4 regions of the Nonomuraea sp. NPDC049624 genome follow, and region 1 is predicted to be linked to each of the others. Evidence: predicted binding sites of a transcription regulator. Region 1 holds the regulator's gene; each other region holds the start of a gene.
The links. Region 1 encodes HrcA, which represses chaperone genes, less so after heat shock. Its sites were predicted from a motif close to TTGGCACTCTCNNNNNGAGAGTGCCAA; they were not measured.

Region 2: groL (chaperonin GroEL) is a predicted target of HrcA. The motif match lies at 1,896-1,922, and genes of this name have one in related genera.
Region 3: AB0J76_RS26245 (DNA starvation/stationary phase protection protein) is a predicted target of HrcA. The motif match lies at 5,431-5,457, and genes of this name have one in related genera.
Region 4: groES (co-chaperone GroES) is a predicted target of HrcA. The motif match lies at 1,699-1,725, and genes of this name have one in related genera.

Annotation. Positions count from the first base shown of each region.
Region 1 covers NZ_JBFAOR010000007.1:309,621-316,856, forward strand. Annotated here, with positions in the region: gene AB0J76_RS29330 (styrene monooxygenase/indole monooxygenase family protein) at 1-564, opposite strand, end outside; gene hemW (radical SAM family heme chaperone HemW) at 620-1,837, shown strand; gene AB0J76_RS29340 (DUF4870 domain-containing protein) at 1,830-2,486, opposite strand; gene AB0J76_RS29345 (DUF3097 domain-containing protein) at 2,483-3,295, opposite strand; gene AB0J76_RS29350 (DUF456 domain-containing protein) at 3,313-4,158, opposite strand; gene hrcA (heat-inducible transcriptional repressor HrcA) at 4,315-5,328, shown strand; gene dnaJ (molecular chaperone DnaJ) at 5,340-6,482, shown strand; gene AB0J76_RS29365 (16S rRNA (uracil(1498)-N(3))-methyltransferase) at 6,492-7,217, shown strand; gene AB0J76_RS29370 (hypothetical protein) at 7,225-7,236, opposite strand, start outside.
Region 2 covers NZ_JBFAOR010000017.1:124,509-131,744, reverse strand. Annotated here, with positions in the region: gene thrC (threonine synthase) at 1-944, shown strand, start outside; gene AB0J76_RS44930 (MoaD/ThiS family protein) at 970-1,245, shown strand; gene AB0J76_RS44925 (cold-shock protein) at 1,489-1,689, shown strand; gene groL (chaperonin GroEL) at 2,033-3,661, shown strand; gene AB0J76_RS44915 (hypothetical protein) at 3,814-4,350, shown strand; gene AB0J76_RS44910 (YbhB/YbcL family Raf kinase inhibitor-like protein) at 4,453-4,983, opposite strand; gene AB0J76_RS44905 (AAA family ATPase) at 5,046-7,046, opposite strand; gene AB0J76_RS44900 (hypothetical protein) at 7,167-7,236, shown strand, end outside.
Region 3 covers NZ_JBFAOR010000006.1:335,866-343,101, forward strand. Annotated here, with positions in the region: gene AB0J76_RS26225 (helix-turn-helix domain-containing GNAT family N-acetyltransferase) at 1-686, shown strand, start outside; gene AB0J76_RS26230 (MMPL family transporter) at 643-2,835, opposite strand; gene AB0J76_RS26235 (TetR/AcrR family transcriptional regulator) at 2,968-3,561, shown strand; gene AB0J76_RS26240 (alkaline phosphatase PhoX) at 3,610-4,632, opposite strand; gene AB0J76_RS26245 (DNA starvation/stationary phase protection protein) at 4,883-5,350, opposite strand; gene AB0J76_RS26250 (helix-turn-helix domain-containing protein) at 5,467-6,132, shown strand; gene AB0J76_RS26255 (VIT domain-containing protein) at 6,129-7,236, shown strand, end outside.
Region 4 covers NZ_JBFAOR010000002.1:1,088,991-1,096,226, reverse strand. Annotated here, with positions in the region: gene AB0J76_RS11340 (class I SAM-dependent methyltransferase) at 1-88, opposite strand, end outside; gene AB0J76_RS11335 (MarR family transcriptional regulator) at 187-681, opposite strand; gene AB0J76_RS11330 (NAD-dependent epimerase/dehydratase family protein) at 786-1,640, shown strand; gene groES (co-chaperone GroES) at 1,812-2,126, shown strand; gene groL (chaperonin GroEL) at 2,196-3,815, shown strand; gene AB0J76_RS11315 (GNAT family protein) at 3,902-4,591, shown strand; partial or broken gene AB0J76_RS11310 (hypothetical protein) at 4,558-4,797, opposite strand; gene AB0J76_RS11305 (sigma-70 family RNA polymerase sigma factor) at 5,348-5,983, shown strand; gene AB0J76_RS11300 (hypothetical protein) at 5,980-6,162, shown strand; gene AB0J76_RS11295 (DUF5319 domain-containing protein) at 6,123-6,500, opposite strand; gene AB0J76_RS11290 (LuxR C-terminal-related transcriptional regulator) at 6,540-7,236, opposite strand, start outside.

The DNA of each region.
Region 1 (7,236 bases):
CGAGATGTTGAAGCCGAAGGCCGGCCCCGGGTCGAACCCGTGGAACAGCCCGGCGGCCAGGATCCGCTGCGGCGCCTCGTACGGCGACCACGCCGGAACGCGCGGGAACAGCTCGCGCACCGAGCGCCGCCCGGTGGCGACCACCATCAGCTCGTGGTCGCGCGACCAGCGGGCGACCTGGCCCGCGTCCGGCGGGAGGGGATCGACGACCAGCCGGCCGCCCCTGCCGGTGTAGTCGTCCATGAGCGCCGGCAGCAGCACCCGGAAGTCGACCCCGTGGAACGGCTCGCTCACGCGGCCGGTGAACTCCAGCGGCGGATCTCCCTTGATCGAGAGGCGGCCGCTGACCAGCAGGCAGCCCGGGTCGAGGAAGTGCAGGCTGCCCAGCTCCCGCTCGCGGTCCTGCGCGCGGCCCATCCTGCCGACCGTGTTCGGCAGCCGCCCGCGGCCCAGGTCGGCCGCGTCGCCCTCGCTGTAGAGCGTGGTCGCGACGCCGAGCTGCTGCAGCCGCAGGGCCAGCGTCAGCCCGGAGATCCCCGCGCCCACGATTCCGACGCCCGTCATGTGCCGCCTCCTTCGATGGCTCTGAGCACATCCGTGAGCAGGCACACTGGATGACGTGCCATCCACCCTGCCCGACGGCGATCCGGCGCCCGCCTCCGGCGAGCTGCCCGACAGCGCGCTGCGCGGGCTCGGCGAGCGCCCGTTCGGCTTCTACGTGCACGTGCCGTTCTGCGTCACCCGCTGCGGCTACTGCGATTTCAACACCTACACGGCCGCCGAGCTAGGGCCCGGCGCCTCCCACCGCGACTACGCCGACACCGTCGTGGCGGAGGTGCGGCTGGCCCGGCGCGTGCTCGGCGACGCCGACCTGCCCGTGGAGACGGTGTTCTTCGGCGGCGGCACGCCCACGCTGCTGCCTCCCGAGGACCTGGCGCGCGTCCTGGCCGCGATCGACGCCGAGTTCGGGCTGCGGCCGGGGGCGGAGGTCACCACCGAGGCCAACCCCGAGTCCGTCGACCCCGCCTACCTCGACAAACTCCGTCAGGGCGGCTTCAACCGGGTCAGCTTCGGCATGCAGAGCGCGCGTGAGCACGTGCTCCAGGTGCTCGACCGCAGGCACACGCCGGGGCGTCCGGCGAGGGCCGTCCAGGAGGCGCGGGCGGCCGGGTTCGAGCACGTCAACCTCGACCTGATCTACAGCACGCCGGGGGAGTCCGACGACGACTGGCGGGCCTCGCTGGCCGCCGCGATCGAGGCCGGCCCCGACCACGTGTCGGCGTACTCGCTGATCGTGGAGGAGGGCACCAGGCTGGCGGCCCGCATCCGGCGCGGCGAGCTGCCGATGCCCGACGACGACGTCGCCGCCGACCGTTACCTGATCGCCGAGGAGATGCTGGCCGAGGCCGGTTTCTCCTGGTACGAGGTGTCCAACTGGGCCACCTCCGAGCAGGCCCGCTGCCGGCACAACCTGCTCTACTGGACCGGCGGCGACTGGTGGGCCGCCGGCCCCGGCGCCCACAGCCACGTCGGCGGCACCCGCTGGTGGAACGTCAAGCACCCGGCCGCCTACGCCCAGCGCCTGGCGGCGGGCGCCTCGCCCGCGCACGCGCGCGAGGTGCTCACCGGCGACGACCGGGCCGCCGAGCGGCTGATGCTGGAGCTGCGGCTGGTCTCCGGCTACCCGCTCGCGGAGGTCGCGCCCGGCGCGCGCACGTCCGTGGCGAGCGCGCTGGCCCGCGGGCTGCTGGAGCCGGAGCCGTTCAGGGCGGGCCGGATGGTGCTCACCCTCAAGGGGCGGCTGCTGGCCGACGCCCTGATCACCGAGCTCATGTGACCAGGCGGATGGCGAACGGGTAGCGGTAGTTCTCGCCGCGGTTGGTGGCGATGGCCGCCTGGACGTGGAAGATCAGCGACACGATCCATATGATCGGGAACAGCAGCAGGCCGACCAGCACGATCGACAGCACCATCGCCACCGCGTAGCCGATGAACATCGTGATCTGGAAGTTCAGCGCCTCGGCCGCCTGGTCCCTGACATAGGGGGACTCGTCCTTCTTCATTAGGTAGATGACCAGCGGGCCGATCCACGAGACGAGCAGGCCCAGCAGGTGGGCGAGCATGGCCATCGTGGTGTCGTCGCTGCCGCGGCGCGGGCCGAACCGGCCGGGCACGTACGGCCCGGCGGGGTGGCCGTAGCCCTGCTGCCCGTGGCCCGGAGCTTGTCCGTAACCGGGGGGCTGGCCGTAGCCGGGCGGCGGGGGCACGTAGCGGGGCGGCGGAGGCATGGGGCCGGATTGCGGGCCGGGCCCGCTCGGCGGCTGCCGCCCGTAGTCCGGCTGGGAACCCGGCTGCTGCCCGTAGCCGAGCTGGGGGCCGGAGCCCTGGTCGCGGGGCGCGTCGTAAGGCGGCACGTCAGAACGCGGCACGTCAGAACGCGGGACGTCGGGGGTTGGGTCGTCGGCGGGCGGCGGGTCCTGGCTCATGATGCCTCCGTAACGAAGTCGATCAGTTCCTCGACCCGGCCGAGCAGCTCCGGCTCCAGGTCGGTGTAGGACGAGACGGCGCCCAGAATGCGCCGCCAGGCGTCCGCGGGCTCCATGCGCCAGCCCAGTGCGGCGAGCACGCCCTCCTTCCACGGCACCCCGCGCGGCACGTCGGGCCAGCCCGGGATGCGCAGCACGGACGGTTTGACCGCCTGCCAGATGTCGATGTACGGGTGACCCACGACGAGCACGTGCGGCGAGGTGATCCGGGCCGCGATCCGGCTCTCCTTCGATCCCGGCACCAGATGGTCGACCAGCACGCCGAGCCTGCGGCCCGGCTCGGGGGCGAACTCGGCCACGATGGCGGGCAGGTCGTCGACGCCCTCCAGGTACTCGACGACGACCCCCTCGACCCGCAGGTCGTGGCCCCAGATCTTCTCCACGAGCGCGGCGTCGTGCACGCCCTCGACGTAGATCCGGCTCTCCTTGGCGACCCGCGCCCGCAGCCCCTCCACGGCGATGGACCCGGACGCGCTGCGCCTGGGCCCCGCAGCCGCAACCGCGGCCGCCGGGCGCACCAGCGTCACGGGCCTGCCCTCCAGCAGGAACGCGGCCGGCGCCAGCGGGAACAGGCGGCGTTTGCCGAACCGGTCCTCAAGGGTGACGGCCTCCTTGTCGCAGGCCACCACGGCGCCGCAGAAGCCGCTGTCGGCGTCCTCCACGACCAGGTCGAGTTCGGCGGGCACCTTCGGGATCTTGCCCTTGCCCGGCCGCCGCCAATTACCCGCCAGCACATCACCCTCGTACACACGGGGACCGTAGCAAATCACCCGCTGACCGCAAGGCGCTTACGCGCGCCGCTGCGCCGGACGAGCACGACGACCGTGCCGATGATGCCGATGAGCAGGCCGGCGCCGGGGAACAGGAACAGCGCCGCCACCCCGCCGAACAGGCCGCCCGCCGCGGAGAGCACGTCCCGGCCCACGCCGAAGCGGGCCGACGACTCCTCCTGCGTGGCGCAGGTCAGCTGGTAGTCGCCCTTGGCGGGGGCGTTGACGGCGAGGATCTCCTGCCAGGTCGTGCCGCCGGCGCTGAGCGTCTGGGTGCCGGAGACCTTGACCAGCCTGGCCTGGGCCGGGCCGCCGGAGATCTCGCACTGGTAGTTGACCCGCGTGTCGGTGGCGATGTAGACGGCCGGGCGCTTGGCGGGGTCGATCGCGACCTTCACGCTTTCGCCCGACGCGAACGTGGTCGTCGGGGCCATGTCCGTGACGCTGCTCAGCACGCCGCCGGCGAACACGACCACGCCCACGACGCCCAGCACCACGGCGACCGCCCACACGACGGCGATCCACCACAGGCGCGGCTTGATCGCCTTGCCGTCGATCCTGGCCGGGAACTGCGGCTGCTGGCCGTACTGGTTGTGGGGGCCGTACTGGTTCGGCTGGGCGTACTGGTCGGACTGGGCGTACGGGTTCTGCTGGCCGTACTGGTTCTGCTGACCGTACTGGGGCGGGGGGCCGTACGGGGCGGACGGCTGTTGCTGCTGGTAGGGCGGCTGGCCGTGCTGCTGCGGCTGGTACGGCGGCTGGGCGTGCTGGTTCTGCTGACCGTAGTAGGGACCCTGCCCCTGGGGCGGTCCGTACTGCGGGGGCTGGGAATTGTCGGTCATGCGGCAAGTGTGAGGCCTGTCGCTTGTAAGTCGCTAGCAACAGGATGGGACCTGGTGTTATCGCACCTTGTGGGCGAGAGCCGTACACTTGGCACTCGGGAACACGGAGTGCTAGACCTGTCGTTTCCCTGTTAGGCAGAGGCAGGAGGTGAGCACGTGCTCGACGAACGGAAGCTTGCGGTGCTCCGCGCCATTGTCGAAGACTACGTGTCCACCAACGAACCGGTGGGCTCCAAGGCGCTGGCAGAGCGTCACAACCTCAAGGTCTCCCCGGCAACGGTCAGGAACGACATGGCCGCTCTGGAGGAGGAGGGCTACATCACCCAGCCGCACACCAGCGCGGGCCGCGTGCCGACGGACAAGGGCTACCGCCTGTTCGTCGACCGGCTCTCGCAGGTCAAGCCCCTGTCGGGGGCCGAGCGGCGGGCGATCGAGACCTTCCTCGCCGGCGCGGTCGACCTCGACGACGTGGTCTTCCGCACCGTGCGGCTGCTCGCGCAGCTCACCCGGCAGGTCGCGGTCGTGCAGTATCCGACGCTGACCCGTTCCACGGTCAGGCACGTCGAGCTGGTCCCGCTCAACGACCGGCGGGTCATGCTCGTGCTGATCACCAACACCGGGCGCGTCGAGCAGCGCGTGATCGAGCTGCCCGAGGTGGTGGAGGACGACCGCATCGCCCATCTGCGCGCGGTGCTCAACTCCTGCCTCGACGGCTGCGGGCTGAGCAACGTCCCCGAACTGGTCGCCGACCTGCCCGAGCGGCTGCCCGCCGAGGACCGGCCCGCCGTGGCCACGATCCTGTCGGTGCTGCTCGAAACCCTCGTCGAACGCCATGACGAGAAGATCGTGTTCGCCGGCGCGGCCAATCTCGCGGGCGCCGACTTCGCCACCGGCCTGCGCGACGTGCTGGAGGCGCTGGAGGAGCAGGTCGTGCTCATGCGGTTGCTCGGCGAGACATCCACAGACACCCCGTCCGCGCTCACCGTGCGCATCGGCTCGGAAAACCCCTACCTTCGCGGCACGTCCATCGTCGCAACCGGATACGGTTCTGGCGACAACCAACTGGCCCGGCTCGGCGTGCTGGGTCCCACGAGGATGGACTACCCCGTGACGATGGGCGCCGTACGCGCGGTGGCACGCTACGTCAGCCAGATCCTGGCTGCATCTTAAGAGGTCGATAAGTGGCAAACAGCGACTACTACGCCACCCTCGGGGTGCGCCGTGACGCCAGTCAGGACGAGATCAAGAAGGCCTACCGCCGCCTCGCCCGCGAGCTGCACCCCGACGTGAACCCCGATCCTGAGACCCAGGAGCGGTTCAAGGAGATCACGCAGGCCTACGAGGTGCTGTCCGACCCGAACAAGCGCCAGATGTACGACCTGGGCGGCGATCCCTTCGGCGGCGGCGCGGGTGCGGGAGCGGGCGCCGGCGGCTTCGGCGCGGGTTTCCCCTTCAGCGACATCATGGACGCCTTCTTCGGCACCGCGGGCGGCACCCGCGGGCCGCGCTCGCGCGCCAGGAGGGGCCGCAACGCCACCATCCGGGTCGAGCTCGACCTGCGCGAGACGGCGTTCGGCACCACCCGCGAGCTGGTCGTGGACACCGCCGTGCTGTGCGAGGTGTGCCACGGCGCCGGCGCGGCCCCCGGCACCCACCCCGACACCTGCGACATGTGCAACGGGCGCGGCGAGATCTCCCAGGTCACCCGCTCGTTCCTGGGCCAGGTCATGACCTCGCGGCCGTGCCCCCAGTGCGGCGGCTTCGGCAGCATCATCCGCCACCCCTGCCAGGAGTGCTCAGGCGACGGCCGGGTTCGCACCCGCCGTACGATCAAGGTTCGCATCCCCGCGGGCGTCGAGGACGGCACCCACATCCAGCTCGCCGGCGAGGGCGAGGTCGGCCCCGGCGGCGGCCCGCCCGGAGACCTCTTCCTGGAGATCGTCGAGCGCGCGCACGAGATCTTCGAGCGGCGCGGCGACGACCTCCACTGCACGGTCCAGATCCCGATGACGGCCGCCGCGCTCGGCACGATCCTCGCCGTCGAGACGCTCGACGGCTCCGAGGAGATCGACGTGCGCCCCGGCACCCAGTCCGGCCAGGTCATCACCATGTACGGGCGCGGCGTGCAGCGGCTCAACGAGTCCGGCAGGGGCGACCTGCTCATCCACGTCAACGTCGAGACCCCGATGCGGCTCGACCAGACGCAGGAGGACCTGCTGCGCGAGCTGTCCAGGCTGCGCGGCGAGGAGCGGCCGCCGGGCAAGTTCGCCCCCGGGCAGCAAGGTTTTTTCTCCCGCCTGCGTGACGCCTTCAACGGCAGGTGACGATCACCCGTGACCGTCCCCGTGTTCCTCGCCGAGGACCTCGTCGGCGCCGAGCTCACGCTCGACGGCCCTGAGGGGCGGCACGCGGCCTCCGTGCGGCGCCTGCGCGCCGGCGAGCGGGTCGACCTGACCAACGGCGCGGGCGACGTCGCCGAGTGCGTGGTGCGCGAGGTGTTCAAGGACGCGCTCGCGCTCGACGTGCTCGCCCGCTACACCGTCGAGCCGCCCGCGCGGCGGCTGGTGGTCGTCCAGGGGCTGCCCAAGGGCGACCGGGGCGAGCTTGCCGTCGAGATGATGACCGAGGTGGGGGTCGACGTGATCGTGCCCTGGGCCGCCTCGCGCAGCATCACGCAGTGGAAGGGCGACAAGATCGCCAAGGCGCTGGGCCGGTGGCGCTCGACGGCCCGCGAGGCCGGCAAGCAGGCGCGCCGGTTCCACCTGCCGCAGGTGGCCGACCTCGCCTCCACCGCCCAGGTCGAGGGGCTGCTGGCCGACGCGGCGCTGGGGCTCGTGCTGCACGAGGAGGCCGCCGAGCCGCTGTCGAAGGTGGCGCTGCCGCCCGGCGGCGACATCGTCGTCGTCGTGGGGCCCGAGGGCGGGGTCTCGGAGGAGGAGCTGCGCAGGTTCGCCGCGGCCAAGGCGGTGCCCGTGCTGCTCGGGCCCACCGTGCTGCGCACCTCCACGGCGGGGGTGGCGGCGGCGGCCGTGCTGCTCGCGCGCACCGAGCGCTGGTGATCCCGGCTCAGGGTGTGGT
Region 2 (7,236 bases), on a different contig from region 1:
TGTACGTGAAGGACGACTCGGGCAACCCCACCCACTCCTTCAAGGACCGGGTGGTCGCCATCGCCGTCGAGGCGGCCAGGAACTTCGGTTTCCACACGCTCTCCTGCTCCTCCACGGGCAACCTCGCCGGCGCGGTCACCGCCGCCGCCGCGCGGGCCGGCCTCGACGCGTGCGTGTTCATCCCGGCCGACCTCGAAGCGGCCAAGATCGCCATGGCCCGGGTGTTCGGCGGCCGGCTGATCGGCATCGACGGCACGTACGACGAGGTCAACCGGTTCTGTTCGGAGCTGATCGGCGACCCGCTGGGCGAGCGGTGGGGGTTCGTCAACGTCAACCTGCGGCCCTACTACGCCGAGGGGTCCAAGACGCTCGCGTACGAGATCGCCGAACAGCTCGGCTGGCGGCTGCCCGAGCAGATCGTCATCCCCATCGCCTCCGGCTCCCAGCTCACGAAGATCGACAAGGGGTTCAAGGAGCTGATCGCGCTCGGGCTGGTCGAGGACACCCCCTACAAGGTGTTCGGGGCCCAGGCGGCCGGGTGCTCGCCGGTCTCGACGGCGTACAAGGCGGGGCACGACGTCGTCCAGCCGGTCAAGCCGGACACGATCGCCAAGTCGCTGGCCATCGGCAACCCCGCCGACGGGCCGTACGTGCTGGACATCGCCCGGCGCACGGGCGGGGGCGTCGAGGACGTCACCGACCCCGAGATCGTCGCCGCCATCAAGCTCCTGGCCTCCACCGAGGGCATCTTCGCCGAGACCGCCGGCGGCGTCACGGTGGGCGTGCTGAAGAAGCTCGTCGAGACGGGCAGGCTCGACCCCGAGGCCGAGACCGTGGTCCTGAACACCGGCGACGGCCTCAAGACGCTCGACGCGATCAGCGACGACGCGCGGCCCACCGCCGTGATCCGGCCCTCTCTCGACGCGTTCCGCGCGACTGTCTGACAATCCAGGAAAGGCAACAAAAACCATGAGCGTTTCTGTGCGGATTCCCACCATTCTGCGCACTTACACCGGGGGTAACGCCGAGGTGAGTGGCGAAGGGGCGACTCTTCGTGACGTTCTCGCCAAGCTCGACTCCGACTACCCGGGGATCGGCGCGAGAATTCTGGATGAATCGGGCAAGATTCGTCGTTTTGTCAACGTATACGTTGGTGAAGAGGATGTCCGTTTCGCCGAGGGGCTGGACACTCCCGCCCCTGAAGGCGCTCAGATCTCCATCATCCCCGCCGTCGCGGGCGGCTGACCGCCGGACCACCGACTCTTGAAGGCGCCCCTTGTGGGCGCCTTCTTGTTTTAGAACCAAATTCAACCTCGAACGACTCAGCCTTCGATGAAATTAGCGTTTTGTCGGTTGACTCTGTTGCCAAACCCCGTGCCACAGGTATGGTCGAGGGCGATCGTCTGGCTGATTTTCCCAAAAGTCAGGCGATTACGGGTCTCGCGAAGGAATGGGCGAGATCTGCGAGCCCAGTAAGAGGAGTCGGAAGTGGCGCAGGGCACCGTCAAGTGGTTCAACGCGGACAAGGGCTACGGCTTCATCGCGGTAGACGGTGGTAAGGATGTATTCGTCCATTACTCAGCGATCATGATGGACGGGTACCGCTCTCTCGAACAAGGACAGCGCGTCGAGTTCGAGATCACGCAGGGCCAGAAGGGGCCGCAGGCGGAGTCCGTCCGCACGGTCTGATTCACCCTCGCTGGTATGCACCAGGCGGGACGTGCGGCAGCGCAGTCCGTACGGGCTCGTCACTGTTTCCTCCGTCGGCTTCGCACGGCGGGCCGCGCCTCAGGGGCGGCTCGCCGTACGAACCGGCGCACCCGATGACCTGCCCGATGAGCTGGGGTGGGGTGCCCGTGGCTTGCACTCGGCAGGGTAGAGTGCTAAACAGTTCGTTGGCACTCTGTGTGGCAGAGTGCCAACAACTCGGATCGAGACGATGGGGTCTGCCGAACGGAGATGCAGGCCTATGCCGTCGCGGGCGTCGGCTCGGTCCAGGACACGCCACCCTGCATCTGGGAGGTCTAGCCTTATGGCAGCCAAGATGATCGCGTTTGACGAGGACGCCCGGCGCGGTCTCGAGCGCGGTATGAACCAGCTCGCCGACGCCGTCAAGGTGACCTTGGGCCCCAAGGGGCGCAACGTCGTGCTGGAGAAGAAGTGGGGCGCTCCCACGATCACCAACGACGGCGTCTCCATCGCCAAGGAGATCGAGCTCGAGGACCCGTGGGAGAAGATCGGCGCCGAGCTGGTCAAGGAAGTCGCCAAGAAGACTGACGACGTCGCCGGCGACGGCACCACCACGGCCACCGTGCTCGCCCAGGCTCTGGTGCGCGAAGGTCTGCGCAACGTGGCCGCCGGCGCCAACCCGATGGCCCTGAAGAAGGGCATCGAGGCCGCCGTCGAGCGGGTCAGCGAGGAGCTCTCCAAGCTGGCCAAGGACGTGGAGACCAAGGAGCAGATCGCCTCCACCGCCTCCATCTCCGCCGCCGACCCCGAGATCGGCTCGCTCATCGCCGAGGCGATGGACAAGGTCGGCAAGGAAGGCGTCATCACCGTCGAGGAGAGCAACACCTTCGGCCTGGAGCTCGAGCTCACCGAGGGCATGCGCTTCGACAAGGGCATGACGTCGATGTACTTCGTGACCGACTCCGACCGCATGGAGGCCGTTCTCGAAGACCCGTACATCCTGATCGTCAACAGCAAGGTCTCGGCCAACAAGGACCTGCTGCCGCTGCTCGACAAGGTCGTTCAGTCCGGCAAGCCGCTGCTGATCATCGCCGAGGACGTCGAGGGCGAGGCCCTGGCGACCCTGGTGGTCAACAAGATCCGCGGCCTGTTCCGCTCCGTGGCCGTCAAGGCCCCGGGCTTCGGCGACCGCCGCAAGGCCATGCTGGGCGACATCGCGATCCTGACCGGCGGTCAGGTCATCGCCGAGGAGGTCGGCCTCAAGCTCGAGACCGCCACCCTCGACCTGCTCGGCCGCGCCCGCAAGGTCGTGGTGACCAAGGACGAGACCACCATCGTCGACGGCGCCGGTGACGCCGAGGCGATCTCCGGCCGGGTCAACGAGATCCGCGCCGAGATCGAGCGCACCGACTCCGACTACGACCGCGAGAAGCTGCAGGAGCGCCTGGCCAAGCTGGCCGGTGGCGTGGCGGTCATCAAGGCCGGCGCGGCGACCGAGGTCGAGCTCAAGGAGCGCAAGCACCGCATCGAGGACGCCGTGCGCAACGCCAAGGCGGCCGTCGAGGAGGGCATCGTCCCCGGCGGTGGCGTGGCGCTGCTGCAGGCCGGCGCCAAGGCGTTCGACAAGCTCGAGCTCAACGGCGACGAGGCCACCGGCGCGGCGATCGTGAAGAAGGCGCTTGAGGAGCCCCTCAAGCAGATCGCGGTCAACGCGGGCCTCGAGGGCGGCGTCGTCGTGGAGAAGGTGCGCAACCTGACCCCGGGCGAGGGCCTCAACGCCGCTTCCGGCGAGTACGTCAACATGTTCGACTCCGGGATCATCGACCCGGCCAAGGTGACGCGCTCCGCGCTGCAGAACGCCGCCTCCATCGCGGCGCTCTTCCTCACCACCGAGGCCGTCATCGCCGAGAAGCCCGAGAAGACCCCTGCTGCTCCGGCCGGCATGCCCGGCGGCGGCGACATGGACTTCTAGGCCTCGCCTGGTCGCTGACGCATCAGAAGGCGGTTCGGATCTCCACGGATCCGGCCGCCTTTTGTTGTGTCCGGACCCATCACGTTTAGTAGTTATTGACTACGGAAAGTAACGAAACGAAGTGACGATTCACCGCACAAAGGAGTAGTTACATGAATTCCCGCACCGCGCGCGTTCTCGGGCTCGGAGCCGTCATGGTGGCCGCCGCGGCCGCCATGACGATGCCCGCCCAGGCAGACGACCACGGTTACCTGGACGATGCCCTGGAGTACGTCGACGTGCCCTACTGCGCGGGCTACCTGGAACTGTACGACCGCGACTACTGCGCCTCGCCGTCGAGATGGACGTCGCGGGACGAGCGCGGGGAGATGTCGGAGGAGGGCGGGTACCGGTCGTCGGAGGAAGGCGAGGACAGGACGTCGGACGAGGCCGACGAGAGGTCCGACTGGCGCGAGGACACCTCGGACGAAGGCCAGGACATGTCCGACTGGCGCGAGGACAGCTCGGACGAAGGCGCGGACGTGTCCGGCGAGCGCGAGGACGTCGCGGACGAGGGCCAGGACATGTCGGGCGAGCGCGAGGACGTCGCGGACGCCTTCGAGGGCCGGTCGGCCGGCGAGAGCGAGGACCGGTCGTCCAACGCCCCCATGGACTTCACGTTCGCCGACGAACTGGTGCAGGGCGACTGAACCCCGTCTGGTGGCGCCGGGCGTACCTGAACCCGACGCGGCACCACGGCGAAGGCGCCCCGAACGCGAACGGGGCGCCTTCGCCGCGGTGTTGTGCCGGTCTCAGACGCCGAAGTGCGCGACGACGTGACCGCGGGCCAGCGTGTTGGCGGTGATGTTGAAGCCGACCACGGCCGGGCTCGCGTCGCTGTCGACGCCCAGCTCGTCGACCCCGAGCGCGTGCACGGTGAAGACGTAGCGGTGGGGGGCGCCGGGCGGGGGAGCGGCGCCGCCGTAGTCCTTGGTGCCGTAGTCGTTGCGGGCGTGGACGGCGCCGGCGGGCAGGCCCTTGAAGTCGGGGCCGGTGCCCGCGCCCCTGGGCAGCTCCGTGGTGTCGCCGGGCAGGTCGAACAGCACCCAGTGCCAGAAGCCGCTGCCGGTGGGGGCGTCGGGGTCGTGGCAGGTGACGGCGTAGCCGCGGGTGCCCTCGGGGGCGCCCGACCAGCGCAGCTGGGGAGAGACGTTCCCGCCGGTCATCCCCCAGTCGTCGAAGACGTGGAGGTCGTTCAGCCGCTCGCCGTCGCGGATGTCGTCGCTCTCCACCACGAGCGCGGGGACCGGGGGCAGGTGTTCATGCGGAAGCGGTGCGGGCACGGCATCCTCCTAGGTTGACAGCTCCTTCAGGCCATCCTAGAAGCGGCCGTGCCCGCCCTCCGTCAGGTTGCCAGCTGCGCCGGGAGCGGCCTGTCGTGCAGCACCGTGAGCGAGGTGACCGCACGGGTCAGGACCACGTACAGGCGGGCCAGGCCGCGGGGCTCGGCCTCGACGATGTCCGCGGGCTCCACGACGATCACGTGGTCGTACTCCAGGCCCTTGGCGAGCGTGGCGGGCACGATCAGCAGGCGGTGCTCCTGCGTCGCGTCGGGGTCGAGCACCGCGTGCGGCAGGCCGGACAGCGACTCGGAGACCGCCGCCACCATCGCGTCGGGGACGATGACCCCGATCGAGCCCTCCTTGGCCAGGACCTCCCGGGCGGTCTCGGCGACCGTGCCGCCCGGCCGGACCGTGAGCGAGCCCGCGCCCGGACGCAGCGACCGCGGGGCGGCCAGCCCGGGGGCGATCGAGGGCAGCAGGCGGGCCGCGTAGTCGAGCACCTCGCGCGGCACGCGAAAGCCGAGCGTCAGCTCGGTCACCTCGCCCTCGTCCTGGCCGAGGTGCTTCAGCACGGTCTCCCACGAGCTGGTGGACCACGGCGTGGTGCCCTGGGCCAGGTCGCCGAGCACGGTGGCCGAGCCGTTGCGGCAGCGCCGGCCGAGCGCCCGCAGCTGCATCTCGGACAGGTCCTGGGCCTCGTCCACGACGAGGTGGCCGAGCGACGGGGTGCGTTCCATGAGGTCGCGCAGCTCGTCGAGGAGCGCGGCGTCGGCGGCCGACCATCTGGCGGACTTCCAGCTCCGATAAGGCTTCCGCCAAAGCAGCATTTCCTGCTCGTCAGGCGACAAATCGGTTTTGGCGGCTTTTGAGAGGAATTCCGGGTCGGACAGCAGGCGGTGCAGGACCTGTTCCGGCGTCAGTTTCGGCCACACGGCGTCGACGAGCTGCTTGACCGGCCTCGACCTGGCCACCGCGTCCTGGACCCGGTCGTCGGGCGACTCGCCGCGCTGCTCCATCCGTACGAGCACCTGGTGGGCCAGGCGCTGGGCCAGCGCGGCCCGCCCCGGCGAGTAACGGGTGGTGCCGCGCAGGGAGGCCACCATCTCGCGCACCTCGTGGTCGGCGACCCGGTAGCGGTAGGCGCCCTTCGTGAACACCAGGCCGTCCTCGGGCTTGACGATGTGCATCCACAACGCCCGGTCGAGCACCGCGGCCATCCTGGCGTCGCCCTTGACCGCGGAGACCATCGGGTCCTCCTCGGCGGCGTGCTCGCCGAGCAGCCCGGCCACGGTGGTCTGGTCGACCTTGACCTCGCCCAGCGCGGGCAGGACGGAGGAGATGTAGGACAGGAACGCCCGGTTCGGCCCCACGATCATCACGCCCGACCTGGCCAGCCGCTCGCGGTGGGTGAACAGCAGGTACGCGGCCCGGTGGAGGCCCACGGCGGTCTTCCCGGTGCCGGGGGCGCCCTGGACGCACACCGTCTGGGCCAGCGTCGCGCGGACGATCTCGTCCTGGTCGGGCTGGATGGTGGCCACGATGTCGCGCATCGGGCCGGTGCGCGGGCGTTCGATCTCCTCGGTCAGGATCTTCGAGGGGCCGACCTCGCCGCCCTCGCCGAGCGGCTCGTCCTCGAACGCGGTCAGCGCGCCGCCGTGGTAGCCGAAGCGGCGGCGGCGGACGACGCCCATGGGGTCGGCCGGGCTGGCCTGGTAGAACGCGCGGGACACCGGCGCGCGCCAGTCGATGACCAGCGGCCGGCTGGTGCCGTCGTGCACGTGCCGGCGGCCGACGTAGAGGGTGCCCGGCAGGTCGTCGCCGCCCTCGCGGTCGAGGCGGCCGAAGAACAGCGGGGTGTCCGGATGGTCGGCCAGGGCGGCCACGCGCTGGTCCAGCAGCGACTGGAGGATCTGCTGCGAGACCCAGTCGCCGGCCGCGTCGGCCGACAACGACTGGGCGTGGGCCCGCATCGCCTTGAGCGCGGCCCTGGACTCGGCCAGGTGGGCCTGCTCGGCAGCGAGCACGTCGGAGGGTATGTCGGGAGCCAGTTGGTGTGTGGGCATGCGAAAGCGCCTCCCATGGTCGAAAACGGAGGTGGTCAAGGCAGCGAATCGACTAGTTTAACGGCGGCCGTCCGGTGCCTCCAAAGCATTTACCGGCGCGCGGCGGGGTAAGGAGGGAAGGTGGCGCGGCTTCGCCTGGTCCTCTCGCCGATGATCCCCACGGTCGCGAGCTTCCTGCTGGCGGCGCTCT
Region 3 (7,236 bases), on a different contig from region 1:
GGCTGGTCGCCCGCGAGCGGTCGGCCGCCGACGCCCGCAAGCAGCTCGTCCGGCTGACCGAGGCGGGCGCGGCCACGTTCGCCGGGCTCGACCGCCGCTCGGCCGAGGAGATCGAACGGCTGCTCGGCGGCCTGCCCGAGGCGGACCGGGCGCTGCTGGTCGGCAGCATGGCGACGATCAGGCGGCTGCTCGGCGAGCCCGCCGCCCGCTCGTACGTGATCAGGCCCCCGCGCACGGGCGACCTGGGCTGGGTCGCCTACCGGCACGGCGCCCTCTACAGCGAGGAGTACGGCTGGGGCACCGAGTTCGAGCAGCTCGTGGCCAGGATCGTGGGCGCCTACGACCCCGCCCGCGACGCCGGCTGGATCGCCGAGGTCGACGGCGAGCGCGCCGGGTGCGTGTTCTGCGTGCACCAGGACGACACGACGGCCAAGCTGCGCATGCTGCTGGTCGAGCCGTCGGCGCGGGGCCTCGGGATCGGGCGGCGGCTGGTGGCCGAGTGCCTGCGCCACGCCAGGGACCGGGGCTACCGGCGGATCGAGCTGTGGACGCGCGACTGCCTGGTGAGCGCGCGGCGCATCTACCAGGCGGCCGGGTTCGAGCTGGAGTCGGCGGAGCGGGGCGTGGAGAACGGCGCCGAGGTCACCGAGGAGATGTGGTCGCTCGACCTCGCGGCCACCAGTTGAGCGGCCCGGCCAGGCGCATCAGGCTCGGCACCAGCACCGCCCTGATCACGGTGGCGTCCGCCAGCACCGCGACGGCCATGCCCACCCCGAGCATCTGCACGAACGCCACCCGCGCGGTCGCGTAGGCGGCGAACGTGAGCGCCAGGATGCCGCCCGCCGCGGTGATCAGGGGCGCGCCGCCCTGCATGCCGGTGGCGACGGCCTGCCCGGTGTCGCCCGTCCTGTCGTACTCCTCCTTGATCCTGGACAGCAGGAAGACCTCGTAGTCCATCGACAGGCCGTAGGCGACGCAGAGCATGAGGATCGGGATGCTCGGGTCGAGCGTGCCGGTCGGGGTGAAGCCGAGCAGGCCCGCCAGGTGGCCCTCCTGGAAGACCCAGACGACGGCGCCGAACATGACGCCGAGGCTGAGGACGTTCAGCAAGGTCGCCTTGAGCGGGAGCACCAGGCTGCCGGTCATCAGGTACAGCACGGCGAACGTGAGGCCCAGCATGAGCGCCAGCACCAGCGGCAGGCGGTCGACGACCGAGGCGCGGTAGTCGGCCAGCTCGGCGGGATAGCCGCCGACCAGGACCTCGAAGGGCGGCGGCACGGCCCGTACCGACTCCACCAGCCGGACGGGGTCACCGGCCAGCGCCTCGGCGGAGGGCACCACCGACAACCACGCGCCCGGCCCGCGGAAGCGGGCCGGGTCGCCGTCGCCGACGCGCCGCCCGGCCGCGTGGGCGCCGGCGGCGGAGTCGACCTGGGCGACCCCGGGAACCTGAGAGAGCCGCATCGCGTACGCCGAGACGTCGGCGGCCCGCGCCGCGCCCGTCGAGACGATCTGGACGGCGTCGGTCTCCTCCGCCGGGAAGGTCTGCCGGATGACCTCCTGGGTCTGCCGCGAGGACGCCTCCGGCGGCAGGATGCGGTCGTCGGCCGTGCCGAAGCGCAGGCCGAGGGACGGCGAGGCGAGCACCAGCAGCAGCGCCGCCGCCAGGCCGCCGAACACCACCGGCCGGCGCATGACCCGGACGGCCAGGCCGTGCCAGAACCCGGCGCCCCGGGCCTCCGTTCCGCCGCGCCCGGGACGCCCGGGCCTGGGCACCATCGCGCCGCCGGCCGCGGCCAGCACCGCGGGCAGCACGATCACCGCGGCGAACAGGCCGCCGGCCACGACCGCGATGCCCGCGTAGGCGAAGGAGCGCAGGAAGTCGAAGGGCAGCGCGAACAGCACGGTCAGCGAGGCGGCCACCGTGAGTCCGCTGAACAGCACAGTCCGCCCGGCGTGCTCGACGGCTCCGGCGACGGCCGCCGCGCGGTCGCGTCCGGCGCTCACCTCCTCGCGGAAACGCTGGACGACGAACAGGCAGTAGTCGATGCCGAGCCCGAGGCCCATGGCGAGGGTGAGGTTGAGTGCGAAGGTGGAGACCTCCGCGAACAGCAGGACGCCGCGCAGCAGCGCCAGGCCGACCACCATGGCCAGCACCCCCGCCAGGATCGGCGCCAGGGCGGCCGTCACGCGCCGCTGGTAGAGCCAGAGCAGCACGAACGCCAGCGGGAAGATGACCAGCTCAGCCCGGACGAAGTCCTGTCTGGCCAGCGGCACGGTCTCGCGGAACACCTCTTCCCCTCCACCGGCCCGGACCTGGAGGGGGCCCTGCTCGCCGACGATCCGCGGCACCAGCGCGGGCAGCACCCGCGCCCGCACGTGGTCGGCGTCGCCGGGGACGCGCACCACGATCAGCGCGTGCCGGCCGTCCCGGCTGCGCAGGGTGGCGGGCCTGCCCCTGGTCCAGTACGAGGAGGACTCCGCGACGCCGTCCGAGCGGCCGATCCGGTCGGTGAGGGCGCAGCCCGCCGCCTCGGCCGCGGGGTCGTCGACGGTGCCCGACCTGGGGGTGACCAGGAAGACCAGGTCGGGGCTGCCGGCGCCGAACCGGCGGGCGAGCTCGGCCTGGGCGCGGTCGGACTCCGAGCCCGGCGCCTCGAAGCGGGCCAGGGAGAGGCGGGAGACCGTACCGGCGGCCAGGACGCCCGCGACGACGAGCACGAGCGCGGACAGGGCCAGCACGAGCCGGCGGCGGCGGACGAGGAGGTGGCCCAGCCTGCGCAGCGGCGGCTCGGCGGCGGCGCGCGGGCCCCGGGTGGCGACGTTCACGGCCATGCGGGCACCGCCCGCGCCGGGCCGGATGGGCAGGTTCGCATGGGATCTCCCGAAAACTCGGTAAACTGCTCGTGTTTCGCCGTCGAACCCAGAAATACAAGTAAATGCTCGCATTTGTCAACGAGGTGACCCATGCCTGAACGCACGGTCCGCAGGCAGGCGCGCGGCCTGAAGCGGATGGCCGAGATCCTCGACGCGGCGGAGTCGGTGATCGCCGAGGTCGGCTACCCGGACATGACGACGAACCGGGTCGCCGCGCGGGCGGGGCTCTCCCCCGGGTCGCTGTACCAGTTCTTCCGGAACAAGGAGGAGATCCTGGACGGCCTGGTGTCCCGCTACACCGACGACCGGGACGAGTTCTGGGCGGCCCGGCTGGCGGCGATCACCCCGGACGTCCCGCTGGAGACACTGGCGGGGCAGCTCGTGGACGAGAGCGTGGCGTTCAAGGCCGACTCACCGGCGTACTGGTCGCTGCTGTACGGGTCGGCCACCGGCGACCGGCTCGCGGCGGCCTCCCAGCGCATGCACGCCTCGCTGGCGGAGCGGATCGCGGCGCTGCTGCGACGGCGTTCGCCCGAGCTGCCGCAGGAGCGGGCGCTGCTCAACGCGACGATGGCGCTGGCCATGGTGAAGGCGGTGCTGCCCATGCTGGGGCCGGCGACGCCCGAGCGCGGCGCGGAGCTCGTGGCCGAGCTCAAGCTCATGCTGGTCCGTTACCTGACCTGAGCCCACGATCAGGGGCGGAAGGGGCCGCTACCTGACCTGAGCCCGCGATCAGGGGCGGAAGGGGCCGCTGACCTCGAAGGTGTGGCCCTCGGTGCGGCCGCGCCTGGCCGAGAAGTAGAGCCGGTCGCCCCTCGGCGAGAAGGCCAGCCCCGTGAGCTCGGCCCCCTCGTGCCCGGTGAGCCGCAGGAACGGCGTGACGGCCCGGTCGGGCGCGATGACGTCGATCTCCGTGGTCTCCCTCGCCACGTAGAGGTCGCCCGAGGGGGCGGCGGTGATCGCGCGCACGCCCTCGCACAGCCGGTCGAGGGTGGAGGTCTGCGCGTCGTAGGCCCACAGGCCGGTGTCGCCCTTGGTGGTGAAGTAGCAGACGCCGCCCGCGTAGTGGCAGCCGTCGCCGCCGTCGAAGTGGCGGGCGTCCTCGACCTGGTGGCGGGCTGCGGTGAGCAGCGCGGCCGGGGACGGCACCGGCCGCCAGCCGCCCGACGCGCACAACACCTCCAGCGTGCCCTCCGTCAGGTCGCCCCAGTCGCCGGGGCGGAAGCGGTAGAAGCAGCCGTCGTGCTCGTCCTCGGTCATGTAGACGACGCGCCGCTCGGGGTCGCAGGCGGCGGCCTCGTGCCGGAAGCGGCCCATGGCCAGGCGGGGGCGGGCCGCGCGGGCGCCGTAGGGATCGCACTCGAAGACGCGGCCGCGGTCGCCGAGCTCGCACGACAGCCAGGTGTGCCACGGCGTGGCGCCGCCCGCGCAGTTGAGGTCGGTGCCGGACAGGATGCGGTAGGCGTCGGCGACCGAGCCGTCGGCGTGGAAGCGCAGCGCGGAGGCGCCGCCGAGCAGGGGCAGCTCGGAGTTGGAGACGTAGATCCAGCCGGCGCCGTCGGGGAAACAGGCGCCGCCGTCGGGCGCGGCGTGCCAGGTGAGCCCGGCCACCTTGTCGCCCGACCGGGCCACCACCCGGCCGGTGAAGCCCGGCGGCAGCGCGAGCCCGTCGGCGGACGCCGGCGTGAGCGGCCCGTACGGGCTGATGCCGCCCTGCAAGAGCGGGCCCGTGCGGAGGAGAGTCTTGTGGGACATCGTGGGGCCTCCCTCTAGGTGCCACGCTAGTCGACCGCACCGACATGAATGGCAAGGACTCGTGACATCAAACTCTGCGCAAACCCCGCGCTCCGTCGTGGCGTGAGATCGCCGCGGGCCCCTGGACGATGCGGGACAGTCCGTACCCACTGGGCGGAAGATCGCCCACCTCGGAGGCGGACACGCGAAAGCCCGGGCACGGTGGTCGTGCCCGGGCTCTTCGGGTGGTGCGGCCGGCGGCCGCGCGCGGTCAGCGCTGGGCCTGGAACATCCAGTGCTGCTTGTCGATGTCCTGCGTCACGGCGATGAGCAGGTCCTGGCTGACGGGGTCGGCCTCGTCGGTGGCGCGGATGCGGTCGTACATGCGCTTGCTGATGCCGTCGAGGATGTCGGTGATCGTCGCCACCACCTTGCCGTCCTCCAGCCAGCCGCGCTCGGGCTGCTGGAGCTGGGTCGACCTGGCGACGGTCGCCGAACGCCCGTCGGGGTTCACGCCGAGGGCGACCGCGCGCTCGGCGATGGTGTCCATGTGGGTACGGGCCAGGTCGGTCAGCTCGTCGAGCTGGAGGTGAATCGGGCGGAAATGGGCGCCGACGAGGTTCCAGTGCGCCTGCTTGGCGATCAGCGACAGATCGATCAGATCGACCAGGGCGCCCTGCAGGGCTTCGGCGACGGCGTTCTTGGCTTCGCCCGAGAGCGGACCGGTGATCGTAGCCATGTCGTATTTCCTCCCCTTCAGTGGTGCTTTCGCCTATTTAGAACGTCATCCGGAGCTGGATTCTTCCGATCTTTCCCTTGTTGACAGTGTAATAGTGACAGTGTCACTGTGGAGGTATGAGCGACACCTGGACCATCGGCGAGCTGGCCGAGCACGCGGCGCGGGCGCTGCGCGCCGAGGCGCAGCCGGTCAACGGCCGGGTCCGCGACGTGCCCGGGGAACGCCTGATCAGGTGGTACACCACCATCGGCCTCGTGGACCCGCCCCTGACCCGGCGCGGCAGGATCGCCCGCTACGGCCGGCGGCACCTGCTGCAACTGGTGGCGGTCAAGCGCATGCAGGCGGCGGGGCGCTCGATCGCCGAGATCCAGACGGCGCTGGCCGGCGCGACGAACGCCACGCTGGCGGCGGCCGCCGGTCTCGCCGACGTGCCGTCCACGGCCGAGGGGCGGGCGGTCCCCGGTTCCCCGCCGGACGGCCCGCGCTTCGCGGGGCCCGCGTCCGTCATCGCCACGACGGCGAACGGGACGCCCGGCGGCGAGGCAGGCCGTGAGAGGTTCTGGGCCGAACGGCCGGTCCGCCCCGCCCAGGCCGGGAGCGAACGCCCCGCCGACGCGGAAGCGGCGCATGCCGGGGGCGGCCCGGTCGCCGGGGTCGTGCTCGCGGACGGGGTGCGGGTGGTGTGGGACGGGGGGCGGCCTCCGTCCGAGGACGACGTTCAGGCGGTGCTGGCGGCGGCTGGGCCGCTGCTCGCGGTGCTCGTAGAGAGGAGACTGCTGTGAAGATCACTTCGCTGGAGCCCGCACGGTGCCTGCCGGTGCCGGACGCCGGGTTCGGCGCGCTGCTGACCGAACGCGGCAACCTGCCGCTGGACAGCGTGGACGTCCGCGCCGACATCGCCGGGCTCGTCGCCGGGGTCGAGGTCGAGCAGGGGTTCCGCAACCCGTTCGACGTCACGCTGGAGGCGACCTACGTCTTCCCGCTGCCCGACCGGGCGGCGGTGACGGGGTTCCGGATGGAGGCCGACGACCGGGTCGTGGAGGGCGTGCTGAAGGAGCGCGGCCAGGCCAGGGCCGACTACGACCAGGCGCTGCGCGAGGGCAGGCGGGCGGCCATCGCCGAGGAGGACCGGCCCGACGTCTTCACCATCCGGGTGGGCAACATCCTGCCCGGCGAACGCGTCTCGGTCCGGCTGACCATGAGCCAGCCCCTCCCCTACGAGGACGGCGCGGCGACCTTCCGGTTCCCGCTCGTCGTAGCCCCCCGGTACGTCCCGGGCACCCCGCTCGACGGCGACCCGGCGGGCTCCGGGGTGGCGCCGGACACCGACGCCGTGCCCGACGCGTCGAGGATCACGCCGCCGGTGCTGCTGCCCGGCTTCCCCAGCCCCGTGCGGCTCTCGCTCACCGCCCGCGTCGACGCCTCCGGGCTCGATCTGCGGGAGCTGGCCTCCAGCCTGCACGTGGTCGAGGAGGACGGCCACACCGTGCGCCTGCGTCCGGGCGAGCGCCTCGACCGTGACTTCATCCTGCGGCTGTCGTTCGAGGCGTCCACGTCCCTGCAGTTCGACGGGCGGGGGACGTTCGCGCTCACCGTCGTCCCGCCCGCCCTGCAGGCCGCCCGCGCGCCGCGGGACGTGGTGCTGGTGCTCGACCGTTCGGGCAGCATGGGCGGCTGGAAGATGGTCGCGGCGCGGCGGGCGGCGGCGCGCATCGTCGACACGCTGACCGCGCACGACCGTTTCAACGTGCTGACGTTCGACTCGGTGGTCGAGGCGGCGTTCGAGGGGCTGGTGGAGGCGTCCGACCGCAACCGGTACCGCGCGGTCGAGCACCTGGCGCGGGTCGACGCGCGCGGCGGCACCGAGCTGCTCGAACCGCTGCGCC
Region 4 (7,236 bases), on a different contig from region 1:
CCGGATCGGTCCCGGCCAGCTCCGCGGCCTCGGCGAGCGCCCGCTGCCCGCGCGGGGTCAGCAGCTCGCCGAAGGCGTCGAGATCCATGTACGCACTCCGCTCACAACTCAGGGTCGCTCACGACCAGGGGCCACTCGCGATCCGGACCGCTCGTGATCCGGGGCCCGCTCACGACTCGGGCTCGCTCACAGGGAGGTGTCGCCCAGGGAGACCAGCAGGCTGCGCAGCAGCCCGGCCAGGGCCTCGCGCTCGCCCCCGGACAGCCCGGCGAGCAGCCGCTCCTCGTTGGCGGCGTGCAGGACGAGCATCTCGTCGGCGACCCTCCTGCCCTCGTCGGTGAGGGCGACCAGCGTCATGCGCCGGTTGTTCGGCGCCGGCCAGCGGTGGACCAGGCCGCGCCGGACCAGGTGGTCCATCCGGTTGGTGAGCGCGCCGGGGCTGACCATGGCCGAGGCGGACAGGTCCTTCATGCACATGGCGTCGGCGCCGCTGCGCAGCAGCGTGGCCAGCATGTCGAACTCCCACGCCTCCAGCCCGTGCTCGGCCAGGAAGTCCTTCACGCCGCGCTCCAGCAGGCGCGAGGCGCGCGAGACCCGGCCGATCACGCCCATCGGGGACACGTCGACGTCGGGCCGTGTCCGCGCCCACTGTCCGAGAATCACGTCCACCGCGTCATCCACGGGGATCACCCTACCAAAGCTTCGATGTTGAAATGTTCGGCATCGTGCGGTACTGTCCACGACGTCGAAATGTTCAACGTAGAAGTTTTCGAGGTAGGTTCATCATGAAGGTGCTGGTCCTGGGCGCGACGGGGTACATCGGCGGCGCGGTGGTCGAGCGGCTGGCCGAGCAGGGGCACGAGGTGGCCGTCCTGGTGCGGCCCGCCGCCGACGGGTCCCGGCGCGTGCCGGGCGTGGCGGACGAGCGTCACGGAGACCTGGCCGACGTCGCGGGGCTGGCCGCCGCGATCACCCCGGACATCGACGCCATCGTGGTCGCCGCCCAGCTCGGCGGCGACAAGGAAGCCGACCTCGCCGCGATCGGCGTGCTCGCCGCGTCGGGCCGGAAGGTCGTCTTCACCAGCGGCGTGTGGGTGCTCGGCGCCACCGCCGACGGGCACGAGGAAAGCCCGGCCGACCCGATTCCGCTCGTGGCGTACCGGCACGAGATCGAGCAGCTGGTCATCGACGGCGGCGGCTCGGTGATCCGGCCCGCCGTCGTCCACGGGCGCGGCGGCGGCATTCCCGCCATGATGCGCGCGCAGGCCGCCGAGCGCGGCGCCGGCGTCTACGTCACCGACGGCGGCGAGCCGCACACCTGGACGTTCGTGCACGTCGACGACCTGGCCGACCTCGTCGTGGCCGTCCTGGAGAGGGGCGGCGCCCGCGTCTACCACGGCATCAGCGAGGAGGCCGTGCCGGTCGCCGAGGTGGCCGAGGCGGCGGCCCGGTCCGCGGGCGTCAAGCCGCAGGCCGAGCCCTGGCCGCAGGCCGAGGCGGCCCAGGTGCTGGGGGCCGGCTTCGCCGAGGCCCTGGCGCTCGGCCAGCGCATCAGCGCGACACGCACGCGCGCCGAACTCGGCTGGAACCCCTCCCGGCCCGGCGTCGTCGCCGATCTGACCGAGGGTTCCTACGTCTGATCGCTGTGAGCAGACGCGTTCGTGTTGACTGTCAAGGCCCTCTTGCATATGTTTCCTGTTGGCACTCTCACCTTGAGAGTGCCAACGTGCGACGAGGCAGGTCTGACACCCGCGACGGCAGGCCCCGCTGGTCGCCTCTTCTAGATCATTCAAATCTGAAGGGGAGGTCCGATCGTGACGACCGCCACCAAGGTTCCCGTTAAGCCGCTCGGCGACCGCATCGTGGTTCAGCCGCTTGAGGCAGAGCAGACCACCGCTTCCGGTCTGGTCATCCCGGACACCGCCAAGGAGAAGCCGCAGGAGGGCAAGGTCCTCGCGGTGGGCCCCGGCAACTGGGATGAGGACGGCGACAAGCGTATTCCGCTCGACGTCTCCGAGGGCGACGTCGTCCTCTACAGCAAGTACGGCGGCACCGAGGTCAAGTACGGCGGCGAGGAGTACCTCGTGCTCTCCGCCCGCGACGTTCTCGCGATCATCGAGAAGTAAGCCGGTTGTGTCGAGCCCCGGGCGCTCTTGAGGGCCCGGGGCTTTCGACGCCAGGAGAGGACTTTCAGCATGGCGAAGATCCTGCAGTTCGACGAGGACGCCCGTCGCGCGCTTGAGCGCGGTGTCAACGCCCTCGCGGACGCCGTGAAGGTAACCCTCGGCCCGCGTGGCCGTAACGTCGTCATCGACAAGAAGTTCGGTGCGCCGACGATCACGAACGACGGTGTGACCATCGCTCGTGAGATCGAGCTGGAGGAGCGCTACGAGAATCTCGGCGCCCAGCTCGCCAAGGAAGTTGCCACCAAGACCAACGACATCGCGGGCGACGGCACCACCACCGCCACCGTGCTGGCCCAGGCCATGGTCCGCGAGGGCCTGCGCAACGTGGCGGCCGGCGCCTCGCCGCTGTCGCTCAAGCGTGGCATCGACAAGGCCGCCAAGGAGATCAGCGACCGGCTGCTGGCCAGCGCGCGCGAGGTGGGCGACAAGAAGGAGATCGCCAACGTCGCCACCATCTCCGCCCAGGACGCCAAGATCGGCGAGCTGATCGCCGAGGCGTTCGACAAGGTGGGCAAGGACGGTGTCCTCACCGTCGAAGAGTCCAACGCCATGGGCATGGAGCTCGAGTTCACCGAGGGCATGCAGTTCGACAAGGGCTACCTGTCGGCCTACATGGTGACCGACCCCGAGCGCATGGAGTCCGTCCTCGAGGACGCGTACATCCTGCTCACCCAGGGCAAGATCTCCTCCATCGCCGACTTCCTGCCGCTGCTGGAGAAGGTCGCCCAGACCAAGAAGCCGCTGCTCGTGGTCGCCGAGGACGTCGAGGGCGAGGCCCTGGCCGTCCTGGTCACCAACAAGATCCGCGGCACCTTCACCTCCGTGGCCGTCAAGGCCCCGGGCTTCGGCGACCGCCGCAAGGCGATGCTCCAGGACATGGCGATCCTCACCGGCGGCCAGGTCGTCAGCGAAGAGGTCGGCCTCAAGCTGGAGCACGTCGGTCTCGAGGTGCTCGGCACGGCCCGCCGCGTCGTCGTCACCAAGGACGCCACGACCATCGTCGACGGCGCCGGCGACCAGCAGGCGATCGAGGACCGCGTCAAGGAGATCAAGATTGCCATCGAGCAGTCCGACTCCGACTGGGACCGCGAGAAGCTGCAGGAGCGCCTGGCCAAGCTCGCCGGCGGTGTGTGCGTGCTGCGCGTCGGCGCCGCCACCGAGGTGGAGCTGAAGGAGAAGAAGCACCGCCTCGAGGACGCGATCTCCGCGACCCGCGCCGCGATCGAGGAGGGCATCGTCTCCGGCGGTGGCTCGGCCCTCATCCACGTGGGCAAGGAGCTCGACGACCTCGGCCTGACCGGCGACGAGGCCACCGGTGTCGGCGTCGTGCGCCGCGCGCTGGTCGAGCCGGCCCGCTGGATCGCCGAGAACGCCGGCCTGGAGGGCTACGTGGTGACCCACAAGGTCGCCGAGCTGCCCGCCGGCCAGGGCCTCAACGCCGCCACCGGCGAGTACGTCGACCTGATCGCCCAGGGTGTCATCGACCCCGTCAAGGTGACCCGGTCCGCGGTGCAGAACGCGGCTTCGATCGCGGGAATGCTCCTGACGACCGAGGCGCTCGTGGTGGACAAGCCCGAGGAGGAGGCTCCGGCCGCCGGCCAGGGCCACGGCCACGGCCACGGCCACTGACCCGCCTGTTTCCCCCGCGCCCGTACGGCCCGCCCCGGTTCCCTCCGGCGCGGGCCGTCGGCTTTCCATGGCCCGTCCCTGGCCTGGTGGATTCGGCCTGGTCGGCGGCCGGCCCGGCGATGGTGTGCACTTTCGGTGTCTTCGGATGCCGACCAGGTCGCTCGAAGGATGTCCAAGCACGGGCGCTTTCGGCGATCTTCATGGCATCCTTTCGGGATATGCCACCGTTTCCGCCCGCGTTGGTCGAGCTGTCCACAGCGCAGTTCGTCCTCCGGCCGCCCAGTACGGCGGACGCTCCGGAGGTCCTGCGCCTTGCCAGGGACCCGGACGTGCTTCTCTGGAACCCCCGCTGCCGCATCGAGGACGAGGCCGGAGCCGTTGCGGACTGCCTCAAGGGCGCCGACTGGTCAGACGGAACGCACGCCACATTCTCGATCCTCGACGCCGAGTCCGGGCGTTACGTCGGCAACATCGGGTTGCACGGGCTTGACCTGGAGAACGCCCAGGCCCGGATCGGATACCGGATCGCGCCTTGGGCGCGCGGCCGAGGCGCCGCCACCGCATCCGTCCAGGCAGTCACGACATGGGCGATGACCACGCTGCAGCTCGCCCGGATCGTCCTCACGCATGCCGTCGAGAATCACGCCTCGTGCCGGGTGGCGCAGAAGTCGGGGTTCGTGCTGGAAGGCGTGATGCGATCAGCGAAGAGGTTCGGGGACGGCCGGCTTCATGATGAACACCTTCATGCTTGCCTGGCCACGGATCTGGCCTCCTGAGCATCCCTCACACCCCCGCCTCCCGGGTCGGAAAGCGGGGTCGAGGTGGGTGTGCCAGGGGCTCGGCGAGCCACCTCTGCCGGGGTGTCCCTGTTGAGCGCCTTGCGGGGGCTGACGTTCAGCTCGGCGGCCACAGCGTCGAGCTGGTCGCGAGTGTGGGCTGACAGGTCGGCGCCCTTGGGGACGTCCTGAGGTGGCAGGCCGTTGAGCCGCGTTGCTGTGGGCTGACCGGATCGCCCAGGTACGGGCATGTCGGTGGCGACCGTTGAACTCGTGGCGCCGCCCATCTCGGGGCCCTGATGCCAGGTTCGGGAGCGCCCAAGATGTGCGTCGTGCATGCTCTCGGCGTCGCGGCCCGACCACCATGGGGTGCTCTGGCGGCGCTGCTGGGCCGCTTCCCTGTGCGCGTTCCCCGGTCCTCCCGGAAGCCCCCTCATCGGGGCGTCGGCTGGGCAGGGCGGGCGCCGGTGGGGGACTGATGGGTTTTGGGGGCTTGGAAATGTGGGTGGGGCTTGTGGGGTGGAAGGGGGTGGGGGCGGGGAAAAAGGGGGAAGAGGTGGATTATTGGAGTAAACCGGCAGTGCGGGTTAAGCGTCGGGGTCTGGCAATTGTCTTGCATTTCGGCTTATCGAGTGAAACATTATGTCAGCTCATCAGGCTTAGTGTGGTCAGTCGATTACTGCTAGTTATCGTCGCTTCAATGTGACCAATCCGTAGCCGTTCGCCAGGGGGACAGGCCGGATCAGTGCGGGCATCATGCCTATCGTGAGCGAGGGAAGCGTCGCCGACGCCAAAATTGGGGTAAGGCTCGCGTCGAGACTTCCGGCACGGACGGATGACTCCGACCTTAGGGAACTGACGAGCCTCGCCGTGCAGGGAGATCGCAGTGCGATCGAATCCCTGCTCGGGGAGTTGCGTCCCATGGTGGTGCGGTATTGCCGCGCCAGGCTGGGCAGGGTTTCAGGGCAATATCACATTGCCGATGACGTAGCCCAGGAGGTGTGCATCGCGGTGTTGTCCGCGCTGCCGCGATACCGGGACATGGGGCGGCCTTTCGCGTCCTTCGTGTTCGGGATCGCCTCGCACAAGGTGGCCGACGCGCTGCGCAGTTCGGTGCGCTCGGCCGTGCCCACCCAGGATCTGCCCGACGGGCCCGACGACGGCCCCGGGCCCGAGGAGACGGTGGTCCGCTACATCGAGGTCGAGCACGCGCGCAGGCTGCTGGCCAGGCTGCCCGACAACCAGCGGGAGTTGCTGCTGTTGCGGGTGGTGTCGGGGCTGTCGGCCGAGGAGACCGGTAATGTACTCGGCATGTCACCAGGTGCGGTCCGCGTAGCCCAGCATCGGGCGCTGGCCAGGTTGCGGCAGATGGCCGAGCTGGAGTCGGCTTGACGCCGGAGGACGAGTTCCATGCGCTTCTCCAGACCGACGAGCTGCTCGACGCGGTCGCGCGGGGCCGGGCGCGGGATTCGTCCGACCCTGCGGTGCGGTTGCTGGGCGCGCTGCTGGACGATGTCTCGGAGGAAGTCGATCAGCGGCGCTCCTCCGTGTCGATGACGCCGTCGACGTAGCCTCGGGCGTACTCCCAGCTGACGTAGTCGGCGGGGTCGGGGTGGAAGGCCGGCTCGTGCACCTGGGGCTGGCCTTTCTCGATCATCTGGCGAAGGTTGCCGCGCAGCAGCTCCCAGTCGAAGAAGTGCTGCTCGCCGCACTCGGGACAGTCGAGCACGAGGCCCAGCACCCCCTGCGGTTCGAGCAGGGAGCGAAAGACCTCGACGTCTGCCAGGTCGGTGATGGCCTCGTCGCGCTCGGCCGCGGTGAGTGGCTCGGCGTCGTCGAGAGCGCCCATCGCCGAGGACGGGTCGTTCGGGTCGTCCGCGAACGGGTCGCGGGGGACGTCTTCCAGCACCTTCCCACCATATGACCGAAGCGGCCCCGGCGGAGAGTATTAGCTGAGCCATCCCCGTCTGGCGGCCTCCACACCGGCGTGGAAGCGCGACTGGGCGCCCAGCTCGGCCATGGCGTCGGCGAACCTCGCGCGCACCGTGCGGACCGAGACGCCGAGCTGGCGGGCGATGGAGTCGTCGCACACGCCCTGCGCGGCCAGGCGGAGCACCTGGACCATGCCGTCGCCCCTGCGCCCCCAGGGCAGCGGCACGGCCCGGCCCCAGAGCTCCTGGAACAGCGAGCGCAGCATGCCGACGACGATCGGCGTGCGCACCAGGTAGAAGTTGTAGGCGTGGTCGGGCAGGTTGCCGCCCCACAGCGCGGGCAGGCCGGCGACCTCGGGCCCGGCCGTCATGAACCAGCTCGGCACCCGGTCGAGCGTGCGTACCTTGCCGCCGGTGTCGAGGAGCCGGGTGAGCTGCTCGCGTACGCCCGGCAGGCTCAGCGTGGAGACCGGAATGATCGCCTGAACGGTAAGAAGTTGCCGTTTTTGCGCATCAATCCATGGGTCCGCAAATTTACGAACAAAATCTGCCATTGTGCGCTCGTCCGGGATTGCGGTCAACAACTCCATGGGCGGCGATTGCACGGCTATGCCGACGACGCTCTCGTAGAGGACGTCCGCGCCGTTCACCATCTCCACCGGGAATGTGCCGCTCTGATAATCGCGGCCGGCGTCGTAGTCGTGGATCAGGCCG